One region of the Streptomyces sp. NPDC046866 genome, then DNA from elsewhere that is predicted to be linked to it. Evidence: riboswitches for the same ligand, from Rfam matches in the RefSeq annotation. Region 1 holds a riboswitch; the other holds the start of a gene.

Region 1 (7,220 bases):
ATCAGTGACGTCGCGTCGGCCATCCGGCACTCGGTGTAGCGCATGGCGGCCGGCGGGTCGTCGTTGCCCAGGGAGCCGAAGTTGCCGTGGCCGTCGACGAGCGGCAGCCGCATCGAGAAGGGCTGCGCCATGCGGACGAGGGCGTCGTAGATCGACGCGTCGCCGTGCGGGTGCAGCTTGCCCATGACCTCGCCGACGACGCGGGCGCACTTGACGTACCCGCGGTCGGGGCGCAGGCCCATCTCGTTCATCTGGTAGACGATGCGCCGGTGGACCGGCTTCATGCCGTCCCGGGCGTCGGGCAGGGCGCGGGAGTAGATCACCGAGTACGCGTACTCGAGGAAGGAGCCCTGCATTTCGTCGACGACGTCGATGTCGAGGATGTTCTCCTCGAAATCCTCCGGCGGCGGGGTCTTCGTGCTGCGGCGGGCCATCGCTGCGCGGCTCCTTAACCAAGAAAGAAGGTGTGCTGGGGGTCTGGCGGGGTAGGGCGTCGGGCGGGGTCGGGGCCGGGAGCCCGGACGGGCCCGCCGGGGTGTCGCGGACCATTGTGGCCCGAGGCTCCGACAGCGCCGACTCCGACCCAGGCCTGAGCCGGGAACTTCCCCGGTGCCCGACGCGCTTGCATACAGTGGCAGGTCTGACACAAATCTCTGCATCGCGATCGAAGGGACCACATGCCCATGGGTCACACGGCCACAGCCCAGGCCGGCTCCGGCGGCCTGACAGCGACCGAACACCGGCTGGCCAACGGCCTGCGCGTGGTGCTCTCCGAGGACCACCTGACCCCGGTCGCCGCCGTCTGCCTCTGGTACGACGTCGGCTCGCGCCACGAAGTCAAGGGGCGCACCGGTCTGGCTCACCTCTTCGAGCACCTGATGTTCCAGGGCTCGGCGAGCGTACCGGGCAACGGGCACTTCGAGCTGGTCCAGGGCGCCGGCGGTTCGCTGAACGGCACCACGAGCTTCGAGCGCACGAACTACTTCGAGACCATGCCGGCCCACCAGCTGGAGCTCGCGCTCTGGCTGGAGGCCGACCGGATGGGCTCGCTGCTGGCCGCCCTGGACGAGGAGTCCATGGAGAACCAGCGCGACGTCGTCAAGAACGAGCGCCGCCAGCGCTACGACAACGTCCCCTACGGCACGGCCTTCGAGCGGCTGACCGCCCTGGCCTACCCCGACGGCCACCCGTACCACCACACGCCGATCGGTTCGATGGCCGACCTGGACGCGGCCTCGCTGGAGGACGCCCGCGCCTTCTTCCGCACGTACTACGCGCCGAACAACGCGGTGCTGTCGGTCGTCGGCGACATCGACCCGGCCCAGACCCTGGCCTGGATCGAGAAGTACTTCGGCACGATCCCCTCGCACGACGGCAAGAAGCCGCCGCGCGACGGCAGCCTGCCCGAGATCATGGGCCGCGAGCTCCGCGAGGAGATCGTCGAGGAGGTCCCGGCCCGCGCGCTGATGGCCGCCTACCGCCTGCCGCACGACGGCACCCGCGAGTGCGACGCCGCCGACGTGGCCCTCACCGTCCTCGGCGGCGGCGAGTCCTCCCGGCTGCACAACCGCCTGGTACGCCGCGACCAGACGGCCGTCGCCGCCAGCTTCGGCATGCTCCGCCTGGCCGGCGCCCCCTCCATGGGCTGGCTGGACGTGAAGACCTCCAGCGGTGTCGAGGTGCCCGCCATCGAGGCCGCCGTGGACGAGGAGCTCGCCCGGTTCGCCGCCGAGGGCCCGACGGCCGAGGAGATGGAGCGCGCCCAGGCGCAGCTGGAGCGCGAGTGGCTCGACCGGCTGAGCACCGTGGCCGGCCGCGCCGACGAACTGTGCCGCTTCGCCGTCCTCTTCGGCGACCCGCAGCTCGCCCTGACCGCCGTGCAGCGGGTCCTCGACATCACCGCCGAGGAGGTGCAGGCCGTGGCCGCGGCCCGGCTGCGCCCCGACAACCGCGCGGTGCTGGTGTACGAGCCCCTCGCGGCCGACGCCGCTGCCGATGACGACGCCGCGAACCAGAACGAGAACGAGGGGGCGGAGCAGTGAGCGACACCGCAGCCGTCACGATGACCTTCCACCCGCGGCCGCAGGCCGGCGAGGCCCGCCCCTGGGCCTTCCCGGCCCCCGAGCGCGGTGCGTTGCCCAACGGCATGACGGTGCTGCGCTGCCACCGCCCGGGCCAGCAGGTGGTCGCCGTCGAGGTCAACCTCGCCGCCCCGCTGGACGCCGAGCCCGAGGGCCTGGACGGCGTGGCGACCATCATGGCCCGGGCGCTGTCCGAGGGCACCGACAAGCACTCCGCCGAGGAGTTCGCCGCCGAGCTCGAGCGCTGCGGAGCCACCCTCGACGCCCACGCCGACCACCCCGGCCTGCGGGTCTCCCTGGAGGTCCCGGCCTCCCGGCTGCACAAGGCCCTGGGCCTGGTCGCCGAGGCGCTGCGGGCGCCGGCCTTCGCCGACAGCGAGGTCGACCGCCTGGTGCGCAACCGCCTCGACGAGATCCCGCACGAGCTGGCCAACCCGCAGCGCCGCGCCGCCAAGGAGCTCTCCCGCCAGCTCTTCCCGGCCTCCCTGCGCATGTCCCGGCCGCGCCAGGGCACCGAGGAGACCGTCGCCCGGATCGACTCCGCGGCCGTCCGCGCCTTCTACGAGGCCCACGTGCGCCCCGCCACGGCCACCGCCGTGGTCGTCGGCGACCTGACCGGCATCGACCTGGACGCCGTGCTGGCGGACACCCTGGGCGCCTGGACCGGCGACACCGCCGAGGCCCGCCCCGTGCCGCCGGTGACCGCCGACGACACCGGCCGGGTGGTCATCGTGGACCGGCCCGGCGCGGTCCAGACGCAGCTGCTCATCGGCCGGATCGGGCCGGACCGGCACGACAGCGTCTGGGCGGCTCAGGTGCTGGGCACGTACTGCCTGGGCGGCACCCTCACCTCGCGCCTGGACAAGGTGCTGCGCGAGGAGAAGGGGTACACCTACGGCGTGCGCGCGTTCGGCCAGGTGCTGCGCTCCACCGCCGACGGACGCGGGGCCTCGATGCTCGCCATCAGCGGCTCGGTGGACACCCCCAACACCGGCCCCGCGCTGGAGGACCTGTGGAAGGTGCTGCGCACCCTCGCCGAGGAGGGTCTGACCGATGCCGAACGGGACGTCGCCGTGCAGAACCTGGTCGGGGTGGCCCCGCTGAAGTTCGAGACGGCCGCCGCCGTCGCGGGCACGCTCGCCGACCAGGTCGAGCAGGAGCTGCCGGACGACTACCAGGCCCGGCTGTACGCCCAGTTGGCGAACACGGGCACCGTGGAGGCCACCACGGCGGTCGTCAAGGCCTTCCCGGTGGACCGCCTGGTCACCGTGCTCGTCGGTGACGCCTCGCAGATCGAGGAGCCGGTGCGCGCGCTGGGCATCGGAGAGGTGACCGTCGTCACCAACTGACCGGCGCCGCACGGTCGATGACCCGGTGGTGCGCCGCTGACGCGTCGGCGCACGGCGAAAGTCGAAGGGCCCCGATGGCTTGGCCATCGGGGCCCTTTATGTCCAATTGGCCCCAAGGTTGCTCGTATGGGATGTGGCGTACGCAACAAAACCGCGCGTCTGTTTGGCGATTGACTGATGATCCGCCTAGCGTCGGGCGTGCTGTCCGTCGGTTTGTACGCGCCGCACCCGCGGCACCGGGCAGCGATCGCCGAGTCCCCGTCAGGCGCGAGCCTGGGGAGCCGGGGACCCACAGTCCCTGGGGTGAATCGGGCCGCCTCGCCAGAGGGGCCCGTAGGAGACCTTCCTGCTCCGAACCCGTCAGCTAACCCGGTAGGCGAGAAGGAAGGAAAGGATCAGCCCCTCCATGGCCTTTGGCAGTCGTGCCGCCGGCAAGCACCGTGGTTCCAGCCGCCTGAGCCGCAAGACCGCCGGTTACGCCGGCGTCGCCGCCCTCGCCACGACCGGCGTGGTGGGCACTCTCGCAGCCCCGGCGTTCGCCGCTACGGACCACAAGCCCTCCATGGAGGACACCGGCCTGAACGCGGTCGTCACCGCAGAGGACCTCCAGGGCCAGATCGAGGCCCAGGCCGACGCCCAGCGCAACGCCGCGGAGGCCGCCGCCCTCAAGGCCAAGGCCGAGGCCGACGCCGCAGCCCGCGCCGCCGAGGCCAAGCAGAAGGCCGAGGAGAAGGCGAAGGCCGAGCGCGAGGCCGCCGAGCGCGCCGCCCGCGAGGAGGAGCGCAAGCGCCTCAACACCTTCGTCTCGCCGCTGGACGACACCTACATCAGCACCCAGTACCACGCCGGCGGCGGCATGTGGTCCTCCGGCAGCCACACCGGCATCGACTTCCACGCGGCCTCCGGCACCTCGGTCCACGCGGTCGGCGCCGGCACCGTGGTCGAGGCCGGCTGGGGCGGCGCGTACGGCAACAACGTCGTCATCCGCCACAACGACGGCACCTACACCCAGTACGGCCACATGTCCTCGCTGAGCGTCTCCGTCGGCGAGACGGTCACCCCGGGCCAGCAGATCGGCCTGTCGGGCTCCACCGGCAACTCCAGCGGCCCGCACCTGCACTTCGAGGCCCGCACCGGCGCCACGTACGGCTCGGACATCGACCCCGTCTCGTACCTGCGCAGCCACGGCGTCGACCTCTGACCCGACGCGGCGTCGAGCAGCCCCGCTGCACCGCTGCACCGCTTCGCACAGAACCCCGGCTCGCCGAGCCGGGGTTCTCGCGTTGCGGCTCAAAAGAGAAGCCGATTTCCGCCTGCGCTCGGAAAATTCCGCGTATTGCAATAGAGTCTCAGTACGATCCCGGTACGGCGGCGGCGAAGACGCCCGGGCAGCCGGAAAAGGCGGAGAAATGGGCGGAGGTCCGGTCTTGCGTATTCCCGCGCACGCGGTATGCACTGCAATCCGCGACGACATCGTCTCCGGGGCATTCCAACCGGGCGCGCGGCTGACCGAGGAGGTGCTGGCCCGCCGCTACGGCGTCTCCCGCGTCCCGGTCCGCGAGGCCCTGCGGACGCTGGAGTCCGAGGGGTTCGTGACCACCCGCCGGCATGCGGGCGCCTGCGTTGCGGAGCCGACCGAGCAGGAGGCCGCCGACCTGCTGGAGCTGCGGATGCTGCTGGAGCCGCTGGCTGCGACCCGGGCGGCCCGGCGCCGCACCGAGGCCCACCTCAAGGTGCTGCGCGGGCTGGTCAGGCTGGGACAGGAGCGGGCCCGCCAGGGCCAGGGCGAGGACCTGCGGGCCCTGGGGAGCTGGTTCCACGAGACGCTGGCGCAGGCCTCCGGCAGCCCCGGGCTGATCGCGCTGCTCGTCCAGATGCGGCACAAGGTCGCCTGGATGTACGCGGTGCAGGCGCCGCAGCGGCCCGTGGAGTGCTGGGCGGAGCACGGGGCGATCGTGGACGCGGTGGCGCGCGGCGACGCCGAGCGGGCGCGGGCGCTGACCGCCGGGCACGCGGACCGGACGGCGGGGGCCTACCGGCTGCGGGTGAGGACTTCGCAACGTGCCGTAAACATGGCGAGCGGCTCCCATTAACAGAACCCGCGTATGAAGGGGGATGCAAAGGGGCGGCGTATGTGCGCGGGCACCGGGTGCGCGCTTTTTGTGCACGTATTCCTTGTGCCTTTCTCCGCGCTCTTTCTTCGTGTCTTTTCGACGCCCCGGTCCTGAGGGGCAAACGACAGGAGCCGCGGCCACCGGAAATTCCCGGTGGCCGCGGCTCCTGTGGTTTCCCGCGCCGTCCGCGCGGGGGAACCCGAAGGGTCAGACCGTCTCAGGGAGCTCCTCGAGGCCCTCGGCGACCAGCTTCGCCAGGCGGTCCAGGGCCGCCTCGGCACCCTCGGCGTCGGACGCCAGGATGATCTCCTCGCCGCCCTGGGCGCCCAGGCCCAGCACCGCGAGCATGGACGCGGCGTTGACGGGGGTGCCGTCGGCCTTCGCGATGGTCACCGGGACCCCGGAAGCGGTCGTCGCCCGAACGAAGATCGAGGCGGGACGAGCGTGCAGGCCCTCGGCCCAGCCGACGTTGACGCGGCGCTCTGCCATGGTGATGCCCTTCAGGTTCTTACGGTTGTCTAGACCACTATCCCACAAGGTCCCGGGTGCTCCGACCGGCCTCCGGTCCGGGCCTCCCGAGGTGCCGACCACCCCAGCTTGCACCGATTCGCCCCGGCTTGCCGCCTCCGCCGCGCAGGAGCTCCCCGGCCCGCTCTGGCCTTAAGATCGCCGCATGACCACCGCGTCGGACCCCGCGTACCCGGCCCACTGGGAGGCCGACGTCGTCCTGCGCGACGGCGGCACCGCCCGCATCAGGCCCATCACCACCGAGGACGCCGGCCGGCTGGTCAGCTTCTACGAGCAGGTCTCCGACGAGTCGAAGTACTACCGCTTCTTCGCCCCGCACCCCCGGCTCTCCGAGCGCGACGTCCACCGCTTCACGCACCACGACTACGTCGACCGCGTCGGCCTCGCCGCGACCGTCGGCGAGGAGTTCATCGGCACCGTCCGCTACGACCGGATCGGCTCCGACGGCCGGCCCGCCTCCGGCCCCGCCGACGAGGCCGAGGTCGCCTTCCTCGTGCAGGACGCCCACCAGGGCCGCGGCGTCGCCTCCGCACTGCTGGAGCACATCGGCGCGGTGGCCCGCGAGCGCGGCATCCGCCGCTTCGCGGCCGAGGTGCTGCCCGCCAACACCAAGATGATCAAGGTGTTCACGGACGCCGGCTACCAGCAGAAGCGCACCTTCGAGGACGGCTCCGTCCACCTGACCCTCGACCTGGAGCCGACCGCCGAGTCCCTCGCGGTCCAGCGCGCCCGCGAACAGCGCGCCGAGGCCCGCTCCGTCCAGCGGCTGCTCGCCCCCGGCTCCGTCGCCGTCATCGGTGCCAGCCGCTCCGGCGGCGGCGTCGGCGCGGCGGCCCTGCGCAACCTCCGCGACAGCGGCTTCCGCGGCCACCTCTACGCCGTGAACGAGGCCCGCGCCCCCGGCATGGAAGGCGACCTGCTGGACGGCGTCCGCGCCTACCGCTCCCTCGCCGACATCGACGCCCCGGTCGACCTCGCCGTCGTCGCGGTCCCCGCCGAGCGGGTCCCGGAGGTCGTCGCCGCCTGCGGGGAGCACGGCGTACAGGGGCTCGTCGTCCTCTCCGCCGGGTACGGGGAGAGCGGCCGGGCCGGCCTCGACCGCCAGCGCGAACTGGTCCGCCAGGTGCGCTCGTACGGGATGCGGCTGA
Region 2 (7,220 bases), on a different contig from region 1:
TGCCGGTGGCCCAGGCGGTCGGCGCCGTCCTGGAATCCGGCGCGCCCATGGTGTCCATCGCGGGCGGCGAGCCGCTGATGCACCCGCAGATCGACGAGATCGTCCGGCAGTTGGTGGCCCGGCGCAAGTACGTCTTCCTCTGCACCAACGCCCTGCTGCTCCGCAAGAAGATCGAGAAGTTCACCCCCTCGCCCTACTTCGCGTTCGCCGTGCACATCGACGGACTGCGCGAGCGGCACGACGAGTCGGTCGCCAAGGAAGGCGTCTTCGACGAGGCGGTCGCGGCCATCAAGGAGGCCAAGCGGCGCGGGTTCCGGGTGACCACCAACTCCACCTTCTTCAATACCGACACCCCGCAGACCGTCATCGAGGTGCTCAACTACCTCAACGACGACCTCAAGGTCGACGAAATGATGATCTCGCCCGCCTACGCCTACGAAAAGGCACCCGACCAGGAGCACTTCCTCGGCGTCGAACAGACCAGGGACCTCTTCCGGAAGGCCTTCGCGGGCGGGAACCGGCGCCGCTGGAGGCTCAACCACTCCCCGCTCTTCCTGGATTTCCTCGAGGGCAAGGCCGATTTCCCGTGCACCGCCTGGGCCATTCCGAATTACTCGCTCTTCGGCTGGCAGCGCCCCTGCTATCTGATGAGCGACGGATACGTGCCCACGTACCGCGAGCTCATCGAGGAGACCGACTGGAACGCCTACGGCCGCGGGAAGGACCCGCGCTGCGCGAACTGCATGGCGCACTGCGGCTACGAGCCCACCGCCGTCCTCGCCACCATGGGATCGCTGAAGGAGTCCCTGCGCGCGGCGCGGGAGACCATCGGCGGCAGCAGGGACGCCTCGTCGTGAGCGCCCCCGCCAGCCCGCCGCAGGGCCGCCCGGAGTTCGACCTGAAGTCCCTGCTGGCCGAGCGCGGGGCGGAGCGCTACGAGCTCCACGCCCGCCACCTCAACCCCCAGCTGCCCCGGATGCTGCACACCATCGGCTTCGACAAGGTCTACGAGCGGGCCGAGGGCGCCCACTTCTGGGACGCCGACGGCAACGACTACCTGGACATGCTGGCCGGGTTCGGGGTGATGGGCCTGGGTCGCCACCATCCCGTCGTCCGCCGCGCCCTGCACGACGTCCTCGACGCCGATCTCGCCGACCTGACCCGCTTCGACTGCCCGCCGCTGCCCGGGCTGCTGGCCGAGAGGCTGCTCGCGCACAGCCCCCACCTGGAGCGGGTCTTCTTCGGCAACAGCGGCACCGAGGCCGTGGAGACCGCCCTGAAGTTCGCCCGGTACGCCACCGGGCGGCCCAGGATCCTCTACTGCGACCACGCCTTCCACGGGCTGACCACCGGGTCCCTCTCGGTCAACGGGGAGAGCGGGTTCCGCGACGGCTTCGCCCCGCTCCTGCCCGACACCCGGATCCCGCTCGGCGACCTGGGCGCGCTGGAGCGCGAGCTGCGGCGCGGGGACGTCGCCGCGTTCGTCGTCGAGCCGATCCAGGGCAAGGGCGTGCACGCGGCCCCGCCCGGGTTCCTCGCGGCGGCGCAGGAGTGCCTGCGCCGGCACAAGGCGCTGCTGATCGCCGACGAGGTCCAGACCGGCCTGGGGCGGACCGGCGATTTCTATGCGTACCAGCACGAGCCGGGCGTGGAGCCGGACCTGGTGTGCGTGGCCAAGGCCCTGTCGGGGGGCTACGTCCCCGTCGGCGCGACCCTGGGCCGGGAGTGGATCTTCCGGAAGGTCTACTCGTCCATGGACCGGGTGCTGGTGCACTCCGCCAGCTTCGGCTCCAACGCGCAGGCCATGGCGGCCGGGCTCGCGGTGCTCTCCGTCATGGAGGACGAGGGGATCGTCGCCCGCGCCCGAACCATGGGCGACCTGCTGCGCGGGCGCCTCGCGGCGCTCGTGGACGAGTACGAGCTGCTGCACGAGGTGCGCGGGCGCGGCCTGATGGTCGGCATCGAGTTCGGCCGGCCCGCCTCGCTGCGGCTGCGCAGCCGGTGGACGATGCTCCAGGCGGCCCGCAAGGGCCTGTTCGCGCAGATGGTCGTGGTGCCCCTGCTGCAGAAGCACCGGATCCTGACCCAGGTCTCGGGGGACCACCTGGAGGTGATCAAACTGATTCCGCCGCTGGTCGTGGACGAGTCCGACATCGACCGGTTCGTCGTGGCGTTCCGCGCGGTCATGGACGAGGCCCACGGCGGCGGGGGACTCATGTGGGACTTCGGCAGGACCCTGGTGAAGCAGGCCGTCGGCGGCGGCTGACGGCCCGCGGCCGGGTCGGGCGGTCGGGTCGCCGCGGCCCGGCGGCTCACCTCCACGGTGTGGGCGACGGCCTCGGCGGGGCGGCGCTAGTGGAGGAGCTGCTCGCGCAGGCGGGCGCGGGTTGCGGGGGCGAGGCGCAGGCCCTCGGCCAGGTAGCGCTCGGCCCCGCCCCAGCGCTCGTCGATGGCGTCGAAGGCCGCGTCGAGGTAGGCGGTGCGGGCGTCGAAGAGCGGCGCGAGCAGCTCCATCACCTCCGGGGAGCGGGCCTCGGGCGCACCGCTGCTGCGGCGCACCCGGTAGCGGCGGTGGGGGGCGTTCGACTCCAGGTAGTCCGCGGTGATGGCCTCGCGCTCCACCCCGAGGGCGAGCAGGGTGACGGCGATCGACAGGCCCGCCCGGTCCTTCCCGGCCGCGCAGTGCATGAGCGCCGGGACGCTGTCGTCGGCGAGGGCGTGCAGGACCCGGCTGTGCTCGGCGGTGCGCTCCAGCACCATCGCGCGGTACGCCTTCGTCATCCGGGCGGCGGCCTTCCCGTCGCCGAGGATCCCGCGGAGCTGTTCGACGTCGCCGTCGCGGACGATCGTCCAGAAGTCCTTGCCGGCGGCCGGGTCGGACAGCGGGATGTTGACGTTGCGCACGCCCGGCAGCTCGACGTCGGGGCCCTCCAGGGCCTGGTCCACCTCGTTGCGGAAGTCGAAGACGGTGTGGAGCCCGAGGGAGGCGAGGAATTCTGCATCGGTTTCGGTGGCATGTGCGAGATGTCCGCTTCGGAAGAGTCGTCCCGGCCTGACCCGTCGTCCGTCGGTGGTCGGCAGCCCTCCCACGTCGCGGAAGTTGCGCACTCCGGACAGTTCGGGCTCCGGTATCCGGTGCGCCGACGGGGGCGGGGGTATCTGCTGGGTCACGGGAGCTCCTCCGACAGGGTCGTGGTGTCCGAATTGCACTGCTTGGGCCCAACTTGCCGTTCGCGGTGGCCAGATCGGGCGCAACGGGCGTGAGCCAGATCATACGGTGACCGTGAGTGCCTGATCGCCGATTCCGAATGGCCCGGCCGTAAAGGCCGTTGGCTCCGGGGAATGGACGGAGGGTGACCGGGAATTCTGCCGGCCGCCCCTTTCTGTGAATCCGTCAGGAATTCACGGCTTGTTCCGCGAGGCCGAACTCGATTACCTTCGCGATCGATCCGGATGGACCGCCTGATCCTGCCGCCGTCCGGAAAACCGACCCGACCATTCATGCGCGGCAGGAGCGGGGGAACCAGGTAGGCCGCTGCTCTCTTTTGGATCTCCTCCATACGGAGCAGCTCGGGGTGAAGCCGTACACGCGCCGCTCGCGTCCGTGTCCGGCCGGACATCTCCAGTCCGAACCCGACAGCTCACCTCGCAGGCGACGGAGAGGAATGCGCCATGCCGGCACAGGGCAAGCACCGCCGTCCCAAGTCCCCCTCGACAGCCCGGCGTCTCGCCTTCGCCGGCACCGGTGGCGCCGCCCTCGCCCTGCCGCTGATCGGCGCCGCCGGCGCCCACGCGGCCGCGCCGGCCGCTGCGCCCGCCACCGCCCCGCAGGTCCCGTTGCCGGTGTCGCTGCGGACCGCCCAGCCGGCCGCTGCCGCGCAGGGCGCCGACCGGGCCGCCCCGTCCGTCTACACGGTCGTGCCGGGCGACTGCCTCTCCACCATCGCCGCCGACCGCCACCTGCCCGGCGGCTGGGAGCGGCTGTACGCCGACAACCGCGAGGCCGTCGGCACCGACCCGTCGCTGATCCACCCCGGCTTGAAGCTGACCCTCGGTGCGAAGGCCGACGCCGCTGCGACCGACGCCGCTGCGACCGACGCCGCTGCGACCGACGCCGCCGCGGCCGACGCCCCGGCCGCGGCCCCGGCCCGGAAGCCCGCCGCCGCGCAAGCGGCCGCGCCGAAGGAGAAGGCCCCGGCGCCCGCCGCCGACCGGGACGCCCCGGCGGCCGCGCCCGCCGGGAAGGCCCCGCAGGCCGCCGCCCCCGCCGCCGCCTTCGTCGCCCCCGTCGGCGGCGGTATCTCCACCCCGTACAAGACCCCCGGCGCCATGTGGTCCAGCGGCTACCACACCGGCGTCGACTTCATCGCGAGCTCCGGCACCACCGTCAAGGCGGTCGGTGCGGGCACCGTCGTCTCCGCCGGCTGGGGCGGCGCGTACGGCAACGAGGTCGTCATCCGGCACGCCGACGGCAAGTACTCCCAGTACGGCCACCTCTCCCAGCTGTCCGTCTCCGTCGGCCAGAGCGTCACCGCGGGCCAGCAGATCGGCCTCTCCGGCTCCACCGGCAACTCCACCGGACCGCACCTGCACTTCGAGGTCCGCACGGGCCCCGCGTACGGCTCGGACATCGACCCGCTGGCCTACCTCCGCTCGAAGGGCGTCAGCATCTGACCGCCGCTGTGGAGGCGTGAGACCCGCGTGGGGCCGGGACCCGAGGGGGGCCCCGGCCTCACGCGCTGTTATTCCGCACCTGCCCGGTGGTATAGATCACGGTCCGTCAACCCCTTCCTACGGTGGCGTAGGTCACGATCCGGGGTGGAGGATATGGTCCCGTGGCAGCGACGACGATGACAGAGACGACGAAGAAGTACGACAGGACCATCGGCTCGTACGCGGCGATCGGGGACAGCTTCACCGAGGGCGTGGGGGACCCGGGACCCGGGGGGAACTTCGTCGGCTGGGCGGACCGCCTGGCCGTACTCCTGGCCGACCAGCGCCCGGAAGGCGAGTTCCGGTACGCGAACCTCGCCGTGCGGGGGCGCCTCCTCGACCAGATCGTGGCCGAACAGGTCCCGCGGGCCAAGGAGCTCGCGCCGGACCTGGTGACCTTCTGCGCAGGCGGCAACGACATCATCCGGCCCGGCAGCGACCCGGACGCCGTGGCGGAGCGGTTCGAGGCGGCCGTCGCCGACCTCGCCGGCTCCGTCGGCCAGGTCATGATCACCACTGGCTTCGACACCCGCGGCGTGCCCGTCCTCAAGCACCTGCGGGGCAAGGTGGCGACGTACAGCGCGCACGTGCGCGCCATCGCCGACCGGTACGACTGCCCGGTCCTCGACCTCTGGTCGCTGAAGTCCGTCCAGGACCGGCGGGCTTGGGACGACGACCGGCTCCACCTGTCGCCCGAGGGCCACACCCGGGTCGCCCTGCGCGCCGCCCAGGTGCTCGGGCTCCGGGTGCCGGCCGACCCCGACCAGCCGTGGCCGCCGCAGCAGCCCCGCGGCTCGGTGGACGTGACCCGCGGCAACATCCAGTGGGCCCGCGAGCACCTGGTGCCGTGGATCGGGCGCCGGCTGCGCGGGGAGTCCTCCGGGGACCACGTCGAGGCGAAGCGGCCCGACCTGCTCCCGCTGTAGCCCTCCGGCCCCCTCACGCGGCGGCCGGCTCCTGCCTCCGCAGGCCTTGTACGGGCCGTCGTGGAGCCGTGGGCAGTGGAGCGGACCGTACGATGCGGAATCCTTCGGGGCCGCGAGGCGTTGGGATGGTGGCGGGCCGGGCGAGATCCCGGCCTGCTCCCGTCCACCCCACCTCCCAGGAGGCGCCTTGACCGGCTCCCTTCCCCTGCGTCCCCGGCTGCGCGCCCTGCGCCCCGAAGCCTTCGGGGCGGATCCGTCCGGCGCACGGCTGGAACGCATCCGGCGCTCGCCGAACTTCGCCGACGGCGTGTTCCAGAACCCGGTGGGGGCCCGGACCAGGCCTTCCGGCTCCATGCTGGAGTTCGCGAAGACCTACTTCCGCAAGGAGCAGCGGATCCGGCGCAGCCCCGCCGCGTCCGTCCCCGTCTACCCCACGACGCTCGCCGAGCTCGCGAAGCCGCCGGTGAGCGGGCTGCGCCTGACCTGGATGGGGCACTCCAGCGTCCTCGCCGAGATCGACGGGCGCCGGGTGCTGTTCGACCCCGTGTGGGGCGAGCGCTGCTCCCCCTTCCCCTTCGCCGGGCCCCGGCGGCTGCACCCCGTACCCGTGCCGCTGGCCTCGCTCGGGCCGGTCGACGCGGTCGTGATCTCGCACGACCACTACGACCACCTCGACCTGCCCACCGTCAAGCAGCTCGCCGGCACGGACACCGTCTTCGCCGTCCCCCTCGGCGTCGGCGCGCACCTGGAGCACTGGGGCGTGTCCGCCGACCGGCTGCGCGAGCTCGACTGGAACGAGACCACCGAGATCGCCGGGCTCTCCCTGACCGCCACCCCCGCACGACACTTCTGCGGCCGCGGCCTGCGCAACCAGCAGCACACCCTGTGGGCCTCGTGGGTCGTCGCCGGCGACGAGCACCGGATCTTCCACAGCGGCGACACCGGCTACTTCCCCGGCTTCCGGGAGATCGGCGCCGCCCACGGCCCCTTCGACGCCACGATGATCCAGATCGGCGCGTACTCGGAGTACTGGCCCGACATCCACATGACCCCCGAGGAGGGCATGCGCGCCCACCTCGACCTCCAGGGCGGGATCCCGCACGGCACGATGCTGCCGATCCACTGGGGCACCTTCAACCTGGCCCCGCACCCGTGGGAGGAGCCGGGGGAGGGGACCCTGGCCGCGGCGCAGGACCTGGGGGCCGCCGTCGCGCTGCCCATCCCGGGCCAGCCCTTCGAGCCCGGCGCCGCCGACGCCCCGGCCGAGCCGTGGTGGCGGCCCTTCGCCGCCTCCGCCGCGGCTGCGGCAGCGCCTCCGCCGGTGCCGTCGGCGGCCGCCGAGCCGCAACCGCCCGCCGCCCGGGAGGAACCGGAGACCGTCGGCTCGTAACCGCGCCCCCGGCCGGCAGCCGACCCGACCCCGTGCCCGCCACGCCCTACCGGCGGACGCCGCCGACCCGCCCGCTCCGCCGCCCGCCGACCCGCCCGCTCCGCCGGCCGCCCGGGCCCGCCGCCCGTCCGGTCCGCCGGCCGTCCGGGGTCCGGCTTCCGTTCGGTCCGGTCCCCGGCCGGTCCGGTCCC

The links. A riboswitch is a leader RNA that binds a small molecule or an ion and turns the genes downstream of it on or off. The one in region 1 is predicted to bind cyclic di-AMP.
Positions count from the first base shown of each region.
Region 2: it holds a riboswitch for cyclic di-AMP, as region 1 does, so the genes downstream of both, AB0953_RS05640 (LysM peptidoglycan-binding domain-containing M23 family metallopeptidase) here and AB0953_RS23565 (M23 family metallopeptidase) in region 1, are expected to answer to the same signal.

Region 1 covers NZ_JBEYXN010000017.1:78,991-86,210, forward strand. The annotation lists gene AB0953_RS23550 (DNA topoisomerase IV subunit A) at 1-434, opposite strand, end outside; gene AB0953_RS23555 (pitrilysin family protein) at 684-2,042, shown strand; gene AB0953_RS23560 (pitrilysin family protein) at 2,063-3,430, shown strand; cyclic di-AMP (ydaO/yuaA leader) riboswitch at 3,669-3,823, shown strand; gene AB0953_RS23565 (M23 family metallopeptidase) at 3,837-4,631, shown strand; gene AB0953_RS23570 (GntR family transcriptional regulator) at 4,858-5,523, shown strand; gene AB0953_RS23575 (HPr family phosphocarrier protein) at 5,752-6,033, opposite strand; gene AB0953_RS23580 (GNAT family N-acetyltransferase) at 6,218-7,220, shown strand, end outside.
Region 2 covers NZ_JBEYXN010000002.1:496,122-503,341, reverse strand. The annotation lists gene hpnH (adenosyl-hopene transferase HpnH) at 1-857, shown strand, start outside; gene AB0953_RS05650 (aspartate aminotransferase family protein) at 854-2,266, shown strand; gene AB0953_RS05645 (tyrosine-protein phosphatase) at 2,353-3,171, opposite strand; cyclic di-AMP (ydaO/yuaA leader) riboswitch at 3,483-3,668, shown strand; gene AB0953_RS05640 (LysM peptidoglycan-binding domain-containing M23 family metallopeptidase) at 3,673-4,674, shown strand; gene AB0953_RS05635 (SGNH/GDSL hydrolase family protein) at 4,851-5,639, shown strand; gene AB0953_RS05630 (MBL fold metallo-hydrolase) at 5,827-7,029, shown strand.